Regions from separate parts of the uncultured Paenibacillus sp. genome, predicted to be linked through region 2. Evidence: riboswitches for the same ligand, from Rfam matches in the RefSeq annotation. Region 2 holds a riboswitch; each other region holds the start of a gene.
What was found. Region 2 has a riboswitch for cyclic di-GMP ahead of RWM61_RS15380 (PilZ domain-containing protein). Riboswitches for the same ligand answer to the same signal wherever they lie in the genome.

Region 1: another riboswitch for cyclic di-GMP. It lies ahead of RWM61_RS02905 (chemotaxis protein CheX); the one in region 2 lies ahead of RWM61_RS15380 (PilZ domain-containing protein).
Region 3: another riboswitch for cyclic di-GMP. It lies ahead of RWM61_RS05695 (EAL domain-containing protein); the one in region 2 lies ahead of RWM61_RS15380 (PilZ domain-containing protein).
Region 4: another riboswitch for cyclic di-GMP. It lies ahead of RWM61_RS17780 (EAL domain-containing protein); the one in region 2 lies ahead of RWM61_RS15380 (PilZ domain-containing protein).

The regions. Positions count from the first base shown of each region.
Region 1 is NZ_CAUPYC010000005.1:16,125-19,915, forward strand. Features, by position in the region: gene RWM61_RS02890 (DUF420 domain-containing protein) at 1-471, shown strand, start outside; gene ytxJ (bacillithiol system redox-active protein YtxJ) at 556-897, shown strand; gene RWM61_RS02900 (hypothetical protein) at 963-1,418, opposite strand; gene RWM61_RS02905 (chemotaxis protein CheX) at 1,454-1,903, opposite strand; cyclic di-GMP riboswitch class I at 1,993-2,076, opposite strand; gene ggt (gamma-glutamyltransferase) at 2,368-3,791, shown strand, end outside.
Region 2 is NZ_CAUPYC010000054.1:15,638-19,428, forward strand. Features, by position in the region: gene RWM61_RS15365 (PAS domain S-box protein) at 1-376, opposite strand, end outside; gene tadA (tRNA adenosine(34) deaminase TadA) at 664-1,125, shown strand; gene RWM61_RS15375 (aspartyl-phosphate phosphatase Spo0E family protein) at 1,120-1,320, opposite strand; cyclic di-GMP riboswitch class I at 1,590-1,683, shown strand; gene RWM61_RS15380 (PilZ domain-containing protein) at 1,766-2,557, shown strand; gene RWM61_RS15385 (hypothetical protein) at 2,614-2,874, opposite strand; tRNA gene RWM61_RS15390 (tRNA-Arg) at 2,927-3,002, opposite strand; tRNA gene RWM61_RS15395 (tRNA-Pro) at 3,189-3,265, shown strand; gene RWM61_RS15400 (hypothetical protein) at 3,397-3,791, opposite strand, start outside.
Region 3 is NZ_CAUPYC010000010.1:32,313-36,103, reverse strand. Features, by position in the region: gene phnE (phosphonate ABC transporter, permease protein PhnE) at 1-394, opposite strand, end outside; gene phnD (phosphate/phosphite/phosphonate ABC transporter substrate-binding protein) at 401-1,342, opposite strand; cyclic di-GMP riboswitch class I at 1,537-1,623, shown strand; gene RWM61_RS05695 (EAL domain-containing protein) at 1,693-3,791, shown strand, end outside.
Region 4 is NZ_CAUPYC010000077.1:4,092-7,882, reverse strand. Features, by position in the region: gene RWM61_RS17790 (Ger(x)C family spore germination protein) at 1-424, opposite strand, end outside; gene RWM61_RS17785 (spore germination protein) at 421-2,028, opposite strand; cyclic di-GMP riboswitch class I at 2,289-2,372, shown strand; gene RWM61_RS17780 (EAL domain-containing protein) at 2,450-3,178, shown strand; gene RWM61_RS17775 (hypothetical protein) at 3,209-3,562, shown strand; gene RWM61_RS17770 (GGDEF domain-containing protein) at 3,559-3,791, shown strand, end outside.

The DNA of each region.
Region 1 (3,791 bases), on a different contig from region 2:
GTAGGCATTATTGCGGCGTTGTTTTTTCTGCCCGGTTATAAAGGTGAAGTCGGGTTTGACGTAACCATTCTGCCGATGCTGAACGCAATTTACAACTGTTTTACTTTCTCGTTCCTGTTGATTGCTCTTTACGCCGTCAAACGCAAAAACATCAAAATGCATCGAACGTTCATTTGGGCCGCGTTCGGGTCGACGTTCCTTTTTCTCATTACTTATGTGATCTATCAATTCCTGACCGAGCCGACGATGTACGGCGGCAGCGAGGCCATGCGCAATGTCTACCTGATCATTCTCCTTAGCCACATTACGCTGGCGATCGTGAACGTCCCGCTGGCACTGATCTCGCTCACTTACGGATTGGGCAACCGGATCGCCAAGCACCGCAAAATCGCGAAAGTGACGATGCCGATCTGGCTGTACGTCAGCTCCACAGGCGTTATCGTCTATCTGATGATCTCGCCATATTATTGAGCCGCGGATTTGAACCGGCGGCGAAAAAAGCCTACAATAACAAAGAAACCATTCGCACACCGGCGAAAAGGAGGCAGACGCTCAATGAAAACATGGACCGAAATTACGACGCTTGAGGAATGGGAGAAGCTCAAGGCCCAATCCACGGAGCGCAGCCAGCTGATACTGAAGCACAGCACGCGTTGCCCGGTGAGCGCAAGCGCGCTGGAGGAATACGACAGCTACCTGGCCGGCAAGCCGAACGCCGATGCCGATTATTATCTGGTCAAGGTCATCGAAGCCCGTCCGGTATCCAATCAGATTGCGGAGGATCTGGGCGTGACGCATGCGTCACCGCAAATCATCCTGTTCAAGGACGGCAAGCCGGTATGGAACACTTCGCATTGGTCGGTGACACGCAAGCATATCACCGCGGTGTTGGACTAAAGGCCGAAATATACTTCCGCTAAAAAGGACGTTCGCCCATCCGGCGAACGTCCTTTTTTAAAAATTCATGATGCGATTTCAGAAGACGAAGCGTTCAGGCGGTAAGGGTGGAGGGATCGCTCGACGATCAGGCTGAAACGTTCCCGGTCGATATCGGGAAGTAGGCGCTCGGCGTAAGTCCAAGCATTCTCCTCGATGCGAAGCGCGATCAAGCTGCGTTCTCGTCCGCTGCACACATCCATTCGGTCCGAAAGGTCCTGCAATTCCGTATCCTCGGCATGGCCGAGCTCATGCGCGAAAATAATCGCGACGCAGGCTGCGAGAAATTCGTGGGAGCCGAACAGCTGCTGGCATTGCTCCGCGATGGACTCCGTATACAAGGTTACCGTATGGTTCTTCATATGATATTTCCCTCCGACCAATCTGCCGCCGGGAAACCGCCGCTCGAGAACAACCTTCACGCGGCTGTGAGAGCGGGCCAACAGCTCCCTTACGATTATCGACGTCGATTCGTTCGTCAAACCATTCACCCGAGTATGTTTATTTGTAAATCGGTTCAAGCGATCATGAAAATATCAAAGTCGCCGATATCGTTCAAAGAAAGAGGAATCGTAATCGCCTTGCACTCCGCGTAGCAATGATCGTCGCTCATAATGTTCGGCGGGGTGATGTCCACGACGATGCCTTCATTATAGAGCATCGTGCTGGCGTTGCCGCTGATCATGTTGCCGAGCTCCGAGATCGCGCTGCGGCACATATCGTCCAATTCCGCAACGGGGTAACCGCCCATCATGGAGGAAACGATCTTCAAGGCGACATCCTGCGGGAAGCAGAAAATGACTTCGCCCTGGAATGCGCCGACAATGCCGATCTTCAGCATCAGCAGATCGCTTCTGCCCTGCAGCGTCTTGAGCACGAGCTGTCCGATCGAGGGCTTGACCTGCATCATGGCCTCGATGACATGAATCGAAGAGGTGAGGAACGGATTGATGTACTGCGCGTTCATACGGTGCCCCCTATTTGGAGTAGATTAAAAAGAAATCCGCCCCCGAAATTCCGGAAGCGGTCTTCGACCGTCGCATCAGCGTCCGCAATTTCGGAAACCCAGCCGCCTTGGGATAGTCCTGTAGGCCTGTGGCTTTGCGTCCCTGTCTTTCAACAGGTTTGCCCTTTCGTTTTGCTAGGGAAAGACGTAGCGCAAACGATCTAGATCGAAAGAACTAGTCGAATAAAAGCGCTAATTACCTATATATTACCACATTAACGGGCGAAGGGCTATAACTTTTTCCAACGATGTCGAACGAACGGCGGTTTTTGTCGGCTGTCATGTCACCGCTTCCACTCCGGCCGCCCGTGCATGGCGACCAATATCGTTTGCGGATGACAGCGAAAGTGACAAAACCGGCCGATACGCGTTGCGGGGCGCCGAGAGCCGGCCATACAATGGGGGCACGACAAAGGAGGCCTGTTATGCTGAACATTATGCCGAAGGTGCATCACGCCATGGTGACGGCGCCTCATTATTTGGCCACGGCGGTCGGCAGCCGGATTATGCAGCAGGGGGGCAACTCGTTTGACGCCTCCGTCGCGGTCAGCGCCGCTTTGGCGGTCGTCTATCCGCATATGACCGGTCTGGGCGGCGACGCTTTTTTTATGGTTTACAAGGCCGGCAGCGGCAAAGTGGAAGGTTATAACGGCAGCGGGCGCTCGGGCGTCCACGCGGTTTGCGAACGTTACGCGGGCAAAGAAGTGATTCCGTTTCGCGGCGCGGACAGCGCGATTACGGTGCCGGGTATGGTCGATGCCTGGTGGAGCGTTTGGACCCGCTACGGCAGCCTTCCGTGGGAGCAACTGCTGGAGCCGGCGGCCCGCTACGCGGAAGACGGTTTCCCCGTTTCGCGCAACCTGGCGGAATGGATCGTCAAGGATAAACGTTTATTGGAAGCGAGCGAACCGCTGAAACGGCTCTATCAATCCGGAGGACAATGGCTGACGGAGGGCGACCGTCTGGAGCAGGCCGAACTGGCCGCCACTCTTCGGGCTCTGCAGCGGGGCGGGCGCGAAGCGTTCTATGAAGGGGAGGTGATGAAGCGGTTAACTGCGGGAATCGCCGCGGAAGGCGGGCTGCTGACGGAGGACGATTTCCGCTTGCATGCCGGCGAGTGGGTCGTTCCCCTGAACACTTCCTACAGAGGCTGGGACGTGCATCAGATGCCTCCCAATTCCCAGGGATTTTCGCTGCTAATGATGCTGAATATGCTGGAAAATACCGAGCTTACGGCGTATCCCCGGAACTCGGCCGGGTTTTATCATCTGATGGCCGAGGTGGTGAAGCGGTCGTTCCGCGACAGGGATGCGTATCTGACGGACCCTGCTTTTCGGCACATTCCGCTGCACAAGCTGCTGTCCAAATCTTACGCCGCTTCGCTGTGGGCCGACATTGCACAGGCTCCGCCGGCTGCGGCCCCTTACCTGTCGCAGGAGATGGGGCAGGATACGGCGTACGCCGCCGCCGTCGACGAGGAGGGAAACGCGGTTTCCTTCATTCAAAGCCTGTATTTCGACTTCGGATCCGGCTGGATGCCGGGCGGAACGGGAATCGTGATGCAGAACAGGGGCTCGTTCTTCTCGCTGGACCCGCTTCAGCCGAACGTGCTGGAGCCGCGCAAGCGCTGCTTTCACACGCTGATGCCCGGCATGGTTACGCGGGATGGCAAGCCGTACCTGCTTCTCGGCACGCAGGGAGGCGAAGGCCAGCCGCAAACGACGCTTTCGGTCCTGACCGGCGTCCTCGATTACGGACTGTCGATCCAGGAGGCGATCGCGCTTCCAAGGTGGGTATACGGCCGGACGTGGGGCGATTCCGGGGACACGCTGAAGGTGGAAAAAAGATG
Region 2 (3,791 bases):
TGAGAGTGTAATCTCCGTATAAAACCGTTAAAAAACCGGCCTTCTTGCCAGTCGGCCTCCCCTCCCGCATGGCGGAACGGCCGCCGGCCGTGAATGACGATGCGTCAATGACGGCGATTTCCACCAACTCCGGGTTAGACCCCACGATTTCGTTTATGACCGACTCCGCTCCGGAGGACCCTGCGCCGTATTCCGTTTTCACCAGGTAATGCTGATTAATGGCCCCCGAGATCTGCTTGGAGAACCTGACCATATCCGCCTCGGATTCCTCCCGCAAGTTGACCCGCATCGAATAATCGTTCAAAATGACAGTAATCGCCAAAAAGATAAACATGATGAGGGAAATCGAAAGCGTCAATTTGCTCTTTACCGACAAACGACGACACATCCTTTTCGATGAAGGTCTTCTTTTCGATCATATCATAATTGGAATCTGATCGTACGCCAATTCACCGTTTATCCTCAAAAATATACCCACAATGTGTACAACTATGTGGAAAACGCCAATGTTATCCACATAGTTGTACACATGCTGTTAACAACGAATATTTGTTCGGGGCATAATTCGATTGGATTCGACAATACCGGTTGTCGAAATCAACGGGATAACACGCGTCATCCCCTATGGAACTTGCCGAATGAAAGGAAGAAGCTTGCGTGACGATGTCCGACGAAGATCAATTTTATATGCGGGAAGCGATCGCCGAAGCCAGAATCGCCGAAGAAATCCGGGAGGTCCCGATCGGAGCGGTCATCGTGCGGCATGGGGAAATTATCGGCCGGGGCCACAATCTGCGGGAGACACTTAACGATCCTACCGCCCACGCGGAAATGATCGCCATAAAAAAAGCCAGCGAACGCCTCAATGCCTGGCGGCTGCTGGACTGTACGTTATATGTAACGCTTGAGCCCTGTCCGATGTGCGCGGGAGCCATCGTACAGGCTCGAATCGGCCGGGTCGTGTACGCCGCCTCCGACAAGAAGGCAGGCTGCGCAGGAACTCTCATGAACTTATTGCAGGAAGAGCGGTTCAACCATATGGCAATCGTTGAAGCCGGCGTTTTGCAAGAGGAATGCGCCTCCATGCTGACCCGGTTCTTTCGGCGGCTGCGCGGAAAGCTATAGGTGGGTCGTCGGCTTGCTTTCGCCGCTCACGCCGGGATCTTCGCGCTGCAGCTGCTGCAGCACGATAATAAGCCGGTCAGCCTCCTCGCTTAGCGCCAGAACGTCCGGATGGGTTAAGCTGCCCCTCGCCTCCGCCAGATCGTGCAGACGCAAACGCAGCGTTTGAAGCTGGTTAAGCAGGTTGCGTTTGTCCATATGCGCTTCAATTGCCCCAATCTTAGGTACCGTAGTCGTACCCCCATTATACACATATTCCCGGACAAATTTTGTAAAAAATTGTCGATGAATGCGTATTACTTTTAGCATTATTTCATTCTGCAACTATTGTATTGGGTATATAGTCCCTTTTCCCTAATTTTATCGAGCCGGTCGGTAAAACCCGCGCCTTTTACTCGCAAAATCGATTGCGAAATCTCTTGGAACTTATTATACTTAGTTACATAGTCATGAATAAATTACCATATAATCGACAATGGCAAACTTGCCGAAAGGCAGGGACGCAAAGCTGAGGGACTAAGGTTCCGTTCCGACAGGAGCTACGATCGCCTGGTTGCCGAAAGCAAACACCTTCCGGGTTAGGTGCAGCCGTCTCCATCGATTGGGACGGCTTTGTTATTCTCCGAATGAAAGGGGCAGCGGGGTGAAACCGAGCAATCCTTTGAAGAAGACGTTAGTATACGGCAGCAAAGAAGGAAGCGACATCTCGGTGATGATAGACTGCAAAGCGGTGGTAGAGAAGAAAAATTTCATCGCCACCGGACTTCTGACCTATGCGGCGGGTGAAATTATAGAGATCGAGTTCCCTCAGTCCGAATTGTTTCAGCTCGGGGAGCAGGTCCGGATCATCGTGTATACCAAAAGCGGCATTTATGTATTCGAATCGTCGATCCTCGCAAAAGCGCAGGACGCGATCATTGTCATTAATCCGCCCGATAACCGAAAGCGGTTCTTGGACAAGCGCGAGCATCCGCGCGTGCCGGTCAGGCAGCCGGGCAAGGTCATCAGCATCATTGACGCCATCCGCAAAACCGAGCAGAAGCTTGAGGATCCCTTGACGCTGCATCTGGATAACATCAGCATGACCGGTGTCGCCTTGTCCACGCAGGTTGCAATGCCGCTGCCCTTCAAAGCCGAATTAATGCTGGAACTCGATCTGGGCTTCACATTCCGTTGCCGGACGGAAATCGTCCACAAGAAGCAAATCGATACCGGCCTTATTTACGGCACCCGGCTGCTGCAGCTGGAACAAGAGCATGAGAGCAAACTGCGCGCTTATATTCTCCGGAGTCAGATTGAAACCTATTACAAGGAGAAATCCGACAAGTTCCGCATACAGGTTGCCGAGCAGCAGAAACTGCGGGCGCAAGAGAACGGGGCGGACGGATCGGGCACCGGCAAAGGAGATGCCCACGGGAGCCGCTCTATATTATGAAGGAATAAGAATAAGCCAATGCCGGAGGAGTTCGATTCCCGGCTTTCTTGCTTCCGTCAAGAAAGCCGCCGCGCTTGGCGTTCCTGTTCCGTCACACGCATAGCATCGTTGCACGCTGCGAGATAAGCCACCAGCCGGTCGCAGCGGTAGGTGAACGCCCGCGGCTTGGGGTCAGACGGATTGTACTCGATATAGCTCGCCAGCTTGCGTGTGGCGAATCCGATCCGGTCGATGGTTTTTTTCATGGCGATCTCTCCGATCATGAGGATTCCCTGAGAGAATTCGACAGGATGCGGACGTTTAGGTCCGTCAGACAAGAAAAAACTCCTGCGTGATCCCGCAGGAGGCCGAATATACCTGTAAAATGAATGGCGGCCCCGAGACGACTCGAACGTCCGACACACGGTTTAGGAAACCGATGCTCTATCCACTGAGCTACGGGGCCGCAGCAATGAATATTATAACACAAACCGTTCGGCGGTCAAAAGACAATTATAGTCCGCCGGATTCGGCGCCTAATCGGAGCCTATTCGTTGGCCATTCGGGCCTGATTCGGGGACGTTTCCTCCTTTACAATTGGGCCGATTTATGCTATTCTCTATATTGCTTGCGTTTGATAAATCCGTTTCATCGAGACGTGGCTCAGCTTGGTAGAGCGCTTGCTTCGGGAGCAAGAGGTCGCAGGTTCAAATCCTGTCGTCTCGACCATACATAACAACGAAATGCGACCTTGGGTCGCATTTTTTTATTGCCGTTGCCCATAACCACCCGAATTTTACACGCAAAAAATAACCCGCAACCGGTCGATCCGAATGCGGGTTATCGTCCTATACGGCGGTTTACAGTCCAGGTCCCGTAAACGTGCCCATCAGCTCTTCCATCGACATGGCATCTTTCGGAATGCCGATCGGGAATTCCACTTTCTCGTTGATGTTGCTGTAAAGGGTCGTGAAGGTCAATCCGGCCTTAGCCGTCTCGCCTTCCTGTGTAAAGTCGAGGTCGGCTTTCGCTACCTGATACACAGGCAGTTCGTCGACAATGGCCGTGGTCAGGCTCAGTTCGTTGACCTTGGCGTTCTTCTTGAACTCGTCAAGACCTTTGCGCAGCTCGCTGCGGTCGCCCTCGGCCAGCTCCTTCTTCGCCTGCTCCAGGTCAGCCTTCTCAAGCTGGAACGTCTTGCGATAATCCTCATTGTTCAACAGCAGGTCGATAATCTCAGGCGCGACTTTATCGA
Region 3 (3,791 bases), on a different contig from region 2:
TGATCAACGCCATCACCGCGGGCATCGGACCGAGGCCGAGGGTCGGTATGAAAACAAGCGCCAGCACAAGCTCGGGTATCGAGCGCGCAACATTGAACAAGCCGCGGGTGGCGTCGTACATCCAGCGCGCCGGCGCCCAATTCCGGGCGGCGAACAAGCTTCCCGGAACGGCGAGCAATAATGCGGCGAGCGTGCTGAATACGGCAATTTCCAGCGTGTCCAGCATCGCTTTGACCGCGATCCGCCAGTCGGCCGCATCGGCCGGAAACCAGTTGCCGGCGATAAAGCGGAACGTGTTGCCCAGATCGCGAAAAGCCGAGACCGTCACGCCCACGCCCGATCCCGACCACCAAAGCAGGACAACCACCGCCGCGGCGGCAAAAACTCTTTTCATCACAGGTTACGGCTTGGGCTTCAAACGCCCGTCCTCGATCGCCGCCTGCCGAATGGCCGCGTAATCCTCGTCGCTCGCTTCCGCAAACCCGCTGGCGCCGCCGAACGCGCCGAGAATGTCGGGATCGTCGATGCCCTTCATCGCTTCCCGTATGCTTGCGATATCTTCATCGGAGAAGGTGTTCACGACAGCCCACGGATATTGGAACAGCTCCTCCGATTGCCAGATCTTCTTGATCTTCTTGCCGTCCACCTTGCCCTGCTTCACCAGATTATTGTAATAGGCGCTGTCGATCGCTCCCACATCCTGCTGCCTGTTCTGGATCGCAAGCGCGGTAGCCGTATGGTCGCCCGTATACGTTACGCTTGCAAACTGATGCTCCTGCTGGGACTTGAACACGCCCGCTTTCTTGAGCGCGATGCCCGGGATCAGGCTGCCGGACGTCGAGTTGATGTCCCCAAAGGCGAACCGGACGTCGCCCGCATTCGCCACGACATCCTCGAGCGAGGCGTATGGGGAATCCGACGGAGCGATCAGATAGGAATAGTAGAACGGCTTCCCTTCGATAAGCTGCGTGACGATCGCGTTGACGCCGTACCGCTCATGCGCCTCCACATACGTCAGCGGTCCGAGATAGGCCATTTGCACCTTGCCGGCGCCCATCGCTTCCACGACGCCGTTGTAGTCCGGATACACCTCGGCCGTTACCTTCCTGCCGAGCTTCGCCGCCAATACGTCCGCCAGCTTGTCCGCGCCGGGCTTCATCTCATTGCCGCCCTGCGCGGGAATGACGCCGATCAGGATTTCCTCCTGCCCCTGCGCCGCATTCCCTGCCTGATTGTTCGCCGTACCCGATTCCCGCTTATCCGCGTTGCCGCAAGCCGTTGCGAGCAGGCCAGAGATCAGCAGACATGTTAATACCGAAAACGATTGTCTTTTTCGGAACATTCCGTTCTCTCCTCCCGTCAAAATGAATGATCCCATATAAGATCAGTACAATAATTGAGATTAACACAGTTTCGCCCGAAAAAAAAGAAAGCGCCGTCCGCCGTCCGCCCTGACCGTCCGTTAGGCGCTGCCGTCCCAACCAAAAAAAAGTTTTTGACAAATTACGACATATTCCGTTATGATTGTATGTAACTGAATACCTACGGCAAACTCGTCCGAAAGGCGGGGACGCAAAACCACAGGTCTTCCGCCGATTCGGCGATGACGGCTGGGCTGCACTTGAACAAACACTACCTTTCGGGTTGTGTTTTTTTTATGTGCCTAATCATTTATACATAGGCGGGATCGTAATGTTCAACCAAACCAAAGCGGCATCGGTCGCCTCCGTTTCGCGCTTGCTGCTGCTGCTTGCGCTGGCGGGTATCGGCAATGCGCTGAACGTGTCGCTGTTTTTCGGCGTGGATCTCATATTCGGCAGCATCTTCGTATTGTTGATTTTAAGATGGCACGGATTGAAATGGGGGGTAACGGCCTCCATCCTGGCCGGCGGCGTTACGGTCTTTTTGTGGAATCATCCGTACGGCATGGCGGCCCTTGTTCTGGAGACGGTATTCATCGGTGCTTTTTACCGGCGCAGGATCGGCGACAGCATTATTCTGGCGGCGCTGTATTGGCTCCTTGTCGGCGCGCCTTTGATCTGGCTGGGCTACCGTCTCGCGCTGCATATGAACACGACGGCTACGCTCACGGTCATCCTGAAGGACGCGGTGAACGGCATTTTCAATGCGTGGGCGGCCACCCTGCTGTATACCTTTTTGCCGGCTTCTGCGCGGCCGGCGGCGAACGCCAAAAAACCGACCCGCCATTTCTACGATATTCTGTTTCTCATCTTCACCGGGCTGATCATTTTCCCGCTGCTGGTCGTGACCGTCATGATCGGATGGCAGGAATATTATAAAACCGATCGGGAAATCCAGGCCGCGATCGAACGCCAATCCGAAATCATCCGCAATGAGATCGACGGTTGGCGAACGGCTCACCTGGCGGCTATCGAGCAATTGTCCGTATTGGCTTCCGAGGAGAATCCGAACGACCGGGACGCGCTGCAAAAGCTTACCGCCAATCCGGGGCAGATTTTTCCGGATTTTCGCAGCATTTATATCGCCGACGCCGCGGGAACGACCGTTGCTTTTTACCCGTTCAAGAACGCGGAAGGCCGGTCCAATCTGGGTTTGAATTTCGCCGACCGCCCTTACTTTCAGCGGGCGCAAGCGGGCCTGCGGCCCGTCATATCGGATGTTTTCGTCGGCAGGGTCGGCGTTTCCGAACCGATCGTGAACATTGCGGCTCCGATCGTCAAGGGCGGCCGGTTCCAAGGCATCGCGTCCGGGGCGTTGAATCTCGGCTACATCAAAGACAGAATCGAGAAATTCACCGATAACCGCCGCATGGACATTACGATCGTCGACCGCAACCGGAAGGTCATCGCAAGCACGCGGCGCGGCTTCGACGCCATGCGGATCTACGATTGGAAGCAAGGAGGGGATCCGGTTGCCCTGAAGAACGGTCTGTACCGTTGGTTCCCGGTAGATGAGCAAAACCCGATGACGCGCTGGGAAAAGTCGTCTTACGTCAAGCTCATCGGCTTAACGGGCGCCGGGGAGCGGGATTGGACGATCGTGGTCGAATCCCATGCGGCGCCCTACCGGGACGCCTTGTACGGCTCCTATATTAAAATACTGTCCGTTCTGCTGCTGTTCGGACTGGTGGCGACCGCCGCGGCTATCCTTCTCAGCCGGCTGATCATACGGCCGATTTCCCGTCTGGCGAATGCGACGACGGATTTGCCGGCCAAAATATCGGAAAACAAGCCCTTTGATTGGCCCGAAAGCTTTTTGCACGAAATCGCCGTCCTGACCGCCAACTTCAAGAACATGTCCGAAAAGCTCAAAACGATGTTCGGCGAGATCAGGCACCTTGCCTATTACGACAGCTTGACCGGCTTGCCCAACAGAGTATTGTTCAATCGGGAGTTGAACCTCGTCCTGGAACGGTCGGGCCGGCAGGAGCGGCAGGCGGCCGTCCTTTTTATCGATCTGGACCGGTTTAAAGTCGTGAACGACTCGCTGGGACACGGGCAGGGCGATTCGCTGCTGCAGCAGGCGGCCGTTCGGCTGCAAGGCTGCATCGAGGCGAACGACATTCTCTCCCGCATGGGCGGCGATGAATTCACGGCTGTACTGCCGCGAACGAACCGGGAGCAGACGGCCCTGACCGCGCAAAAAATGCTGGACGCCTTCAGTCTGCCGTTCGATCTGGACGGCCATGAAGTGTTCATTACGCCGAGCATCGGCATCAGCATGTATCCTGTCGACGGCGAGGATCACCAGGAGCTGATCAAGCGCGCCGACCAGGCCATGTACGCCGCCAAAGAGAAGGGCAAAAACAT
Region 4 (3,791 bases), on a different contig from region 2:
CAAGAACTCTGGTCGAGAGACGGGCTTCATGCGACCTGTCAAACATTTCAAACAATTCGTTGATTCCTTGCCTAGCTAACGGTTCTCCAATTATGAGCAGCTGTGTATGCGAAAAGAAAAGCTCCCGCGGTGCTTTCTGCGATAAGTTGCGGATGGCTTCCATCACGGTGCTTCCCGTGTTCGTATAGATCGTAACCGGTGTGACATTTGCTCCCCCTCCTCCTCCTCCTGCTAATCCGGTCGCCACCGTACCTGGATTCACAATTTGCAAAGATATGCGATATTCATTTTTGTTCGGCGCTTTATCTACCCCCATTGCCGTGACAATCGACATCGTTCTCAGCTCCCTGCTGTCCCAGCATCCTGTCAACAGCAAGCACGCCACAGAAAGCAAACCGATTCCGATCATCCATTTCGCTTTCAATTCGCATCCCCCTTGTTCTTGCTTCCCTTTTCCATGGGAGGAGAAGGCTGTTGATTTCGCTCCATCCGAGACATTTTATTTTGGTTGATCAGACGCGGGCGGGTAAGGAGTGACGATAATGGCAGACGCAGCACGGTATCCTTCAGATCGGCAGGAATAAACGGGGCAAGAGGAGCCATATAAGGCATTCCGAAAGAACGCAAGCCGCATAAATGGGCTATTATTATAATGTTGATGATCGCAATCCCGTAAAAACCGAAAGTGGCGGCAAAAATCATGATCACAAACCGGAGCAAACGGATCGTAATCGCCATGTTGAAGGCCGGGGTGGCAAAGCTGGCAATCCCCGTAATCGCGACTACGATCACCATCGCCGGAGATACGATCCCGGCTTGTACCGCCGCCTGCCCCAAAACCAGCGCGCCTACGATCGATACCGCTTGGCCGATCGCCCGCGGCATGCGAACGCCGGCCTCGCGCAAAATCTCAAAACTGACCTCCATCATCATGGCTTCTACTATTGCGGGGAAAGGAACGGCATCCCGCTGCGCCGCCAGACTGATCAAAAGAGGAGTCGGTATCATTTCCTGATGGAACGTAATGGCGGCGACATAGACGGAAGGTCCCAATAAAGAAATAAAAAAAGTGACATACCTTAACAATCGAATGGCCGTTCCGATATCGTAACGTTGATAGTAATCTTCGGCGGATTGAAAATACATAAAAAATGTGGTGGGCGCGAGGAGGGCAAACGGTGTTCCGTCCACCAAAATGGCGATTCGGCCTTCCAGCAAATTTGCGGCGACCGTATCCGGCCGCTCGGTATTGTAAACGGTGGGAAACAGGGTGAATGTTTCATCTTGAATCAACTCTTCGATATAACCGGATTCCAGGATGCCGTCAATTTTAATGTCGTTCAGCCGTTTCTTTACCTCTTGAACCAGTTTATCGTTGGCGATCCCTTTGACATACATGACAGCAACGTCCGTCTGTGTCACATTGCCGATTTTCATGGTCTCCAACCATAGATTAGAACTTTTAATTCGGCGGCGGATAAGGGAAATATTTGTCCCGATGGACTCCGTGAAACCGTCCTTGGGTCCGCGAATGACCACTTGGGATGACGGTTCCTCAACACCCCTGGTTTCTCCCCCTTTGGTGCCGCCGCTGATCGCTTCCGCCCAACCGTCCATCAGGATGACCGTATCTCCGGACAAAATGTTTGAAAGGAGACCGTTCCAATCCTTGACTACCTTCACTTCTCCGATGGACAAAGCATTGTCTTTAATCAAATCAAATACATTCTGATCCGATACCATACTTTTGAATGTCTCCTCGGCGGTATCGATCATCAAGGAACGCATGACAAAATCACCGACCATCTTCTTGTCGGCCAACCCGTCGGTATAAACGGCGGCAACCTGCACCTGCGAGCTTCCGAGCTTGAATTCACGGATAATGACATCAGGGCTGTTTCCAACCTCCTGCCTGATTTGATGAAGGTTGTCTTTTAACTCCCGATGAAGGGGGAACGTGCTTGTATCCGATATCGTTTGTTCTTTTTTTCTTCGCCTTAATCTGCGCAGTCGGTTCCAAAAGGACATGTTTTTCCCTCCTTACCATGTATTAGTTATTCGCTGTCGGATTTGCTTTTATTCTTGTGAGTCTCGGAGGGTGCCGGAATTCATTCCATCGATTGAATGGTCGGGACGCAATAGAATGGTTTCATAACTTTGCCCAATAAAAAAAATCTTCTTGGGAGGGATTAGGTGAAATTTGTCGAATAAATAGGAATATAGACGCATAACGTCGAAATGAAACGGTTCCCTAATCTTTTTATTCATAGGTCTTCGGACGGACAACGATGCGAAAAAGGCAAACCTGCCGAAAGGCTGGGGCGCAAAACTTCAGGCCTAAGGATTCCATCTACGGCAGCTGGGTCACCGAAATTGTTGCTTAGGAGCTACTCCTTTGTTTCGGGGTAGCTCTTTCATTTGATAAACCTATAAAAGGAAGGATTAGTCGATGGAAAACATTGCGGATCTCATTGAACACAATCACTTTTACCATGTATTTCAGCCACTTTGTCGACTTCCCGAACAAAACAAGTTCGGATACGAAGCATTAATTCGCAGTAAAACGGGCATAAGCCCGGATGCCTTATTTCAAGGAGCTCTTAGCCAGAATCGGTTGCTGCAATTGGATATGTGGTCCATTGACTGTGCGGTTTCCAGTTTCTTTTCTTCGCCGGTCATACAGGAGGGGGACGAATTATTGTTCGTCAATCTTTTTCCCTCCACCATCGTTGCCGACACTTTTCCTTCGTTTGTGGACAACTTAGAGCGACGGTTTCTTCTTTTTCGTCATCGCATTGTGCTTGAAATTAACGAATCCATCATAGAAGGACAAATTTGGAATGACCCCTTGTTCATTCAAAGAATCGGGGAACTCCGGGATGCAGGTTTTTTGATTGCCCTGGATGACGTGGGCGACGGGACGACCACGTTTCGGAAAATCGTCGAAATATCGCCGGATTTCATAAAGATAGACCGATTTTTTTCCACTGGGCTGTCCATTTGCAAGAAAAAGCAAAAGGTGATCCGGCTGTTCGTCGATTACTGCCGGGATGATTCCAGCCTCATTTTAGAAGGAATCGAACGAGAAGAGGATCTCGCTCATGCCTCGTTATTGGGCGTAACGATCGGGCAGGGCTATTTTTTGGGGAAACCCGACCGGCTGGAGGAGCACAAGTAACCATAATGAAACCTGGAGGAATGAGGTAAGATGGGTGATCAAAACGTGTATTCACGAAAAGCAACGCTTTCGCTCAAAATCTCCGAATTTGAAGTACCGCCTATGCAGGACCTGTTAATTATCGGGAAAAAGGCGCCGATCGGTCCGGAAGCCGTAAAGCGGATGGCGGAGGCACTCTCCCCGGAGCAATTCACCCTGATCCGGATGGATCATCCAAGAATAGAAGCTGTTCTCATACGAAATTCACTTCTGCAGATGCTGGATCAACGACTTCTTATGAACATTGTCATGGAGGAGGCGGAGCGTTTGATCCACGACACCATGGTACTGCGTTCCGAACTGAAAATCGCGGTTTCCGTACAACGGGAGGTGGAATTGGGATGAAAGTGTCCGAGATCATGGCATCTTCCGTTTATACGGTTTCGTCGGACAAAAGCGTTTCCTACGCAGCGGAACGGATGAACGAATGGAAAGTCGGTTCGTTAATCGTCGTGGACCATGGAACGGTCATGGGCATTATCACGTCCCGCGATGTCCGTTCTTCCCATCCCAACCGCATTGTGGCGGATGCCATGACGCCGAACCCCATTTGCACTTCACCCGATCGATTCAT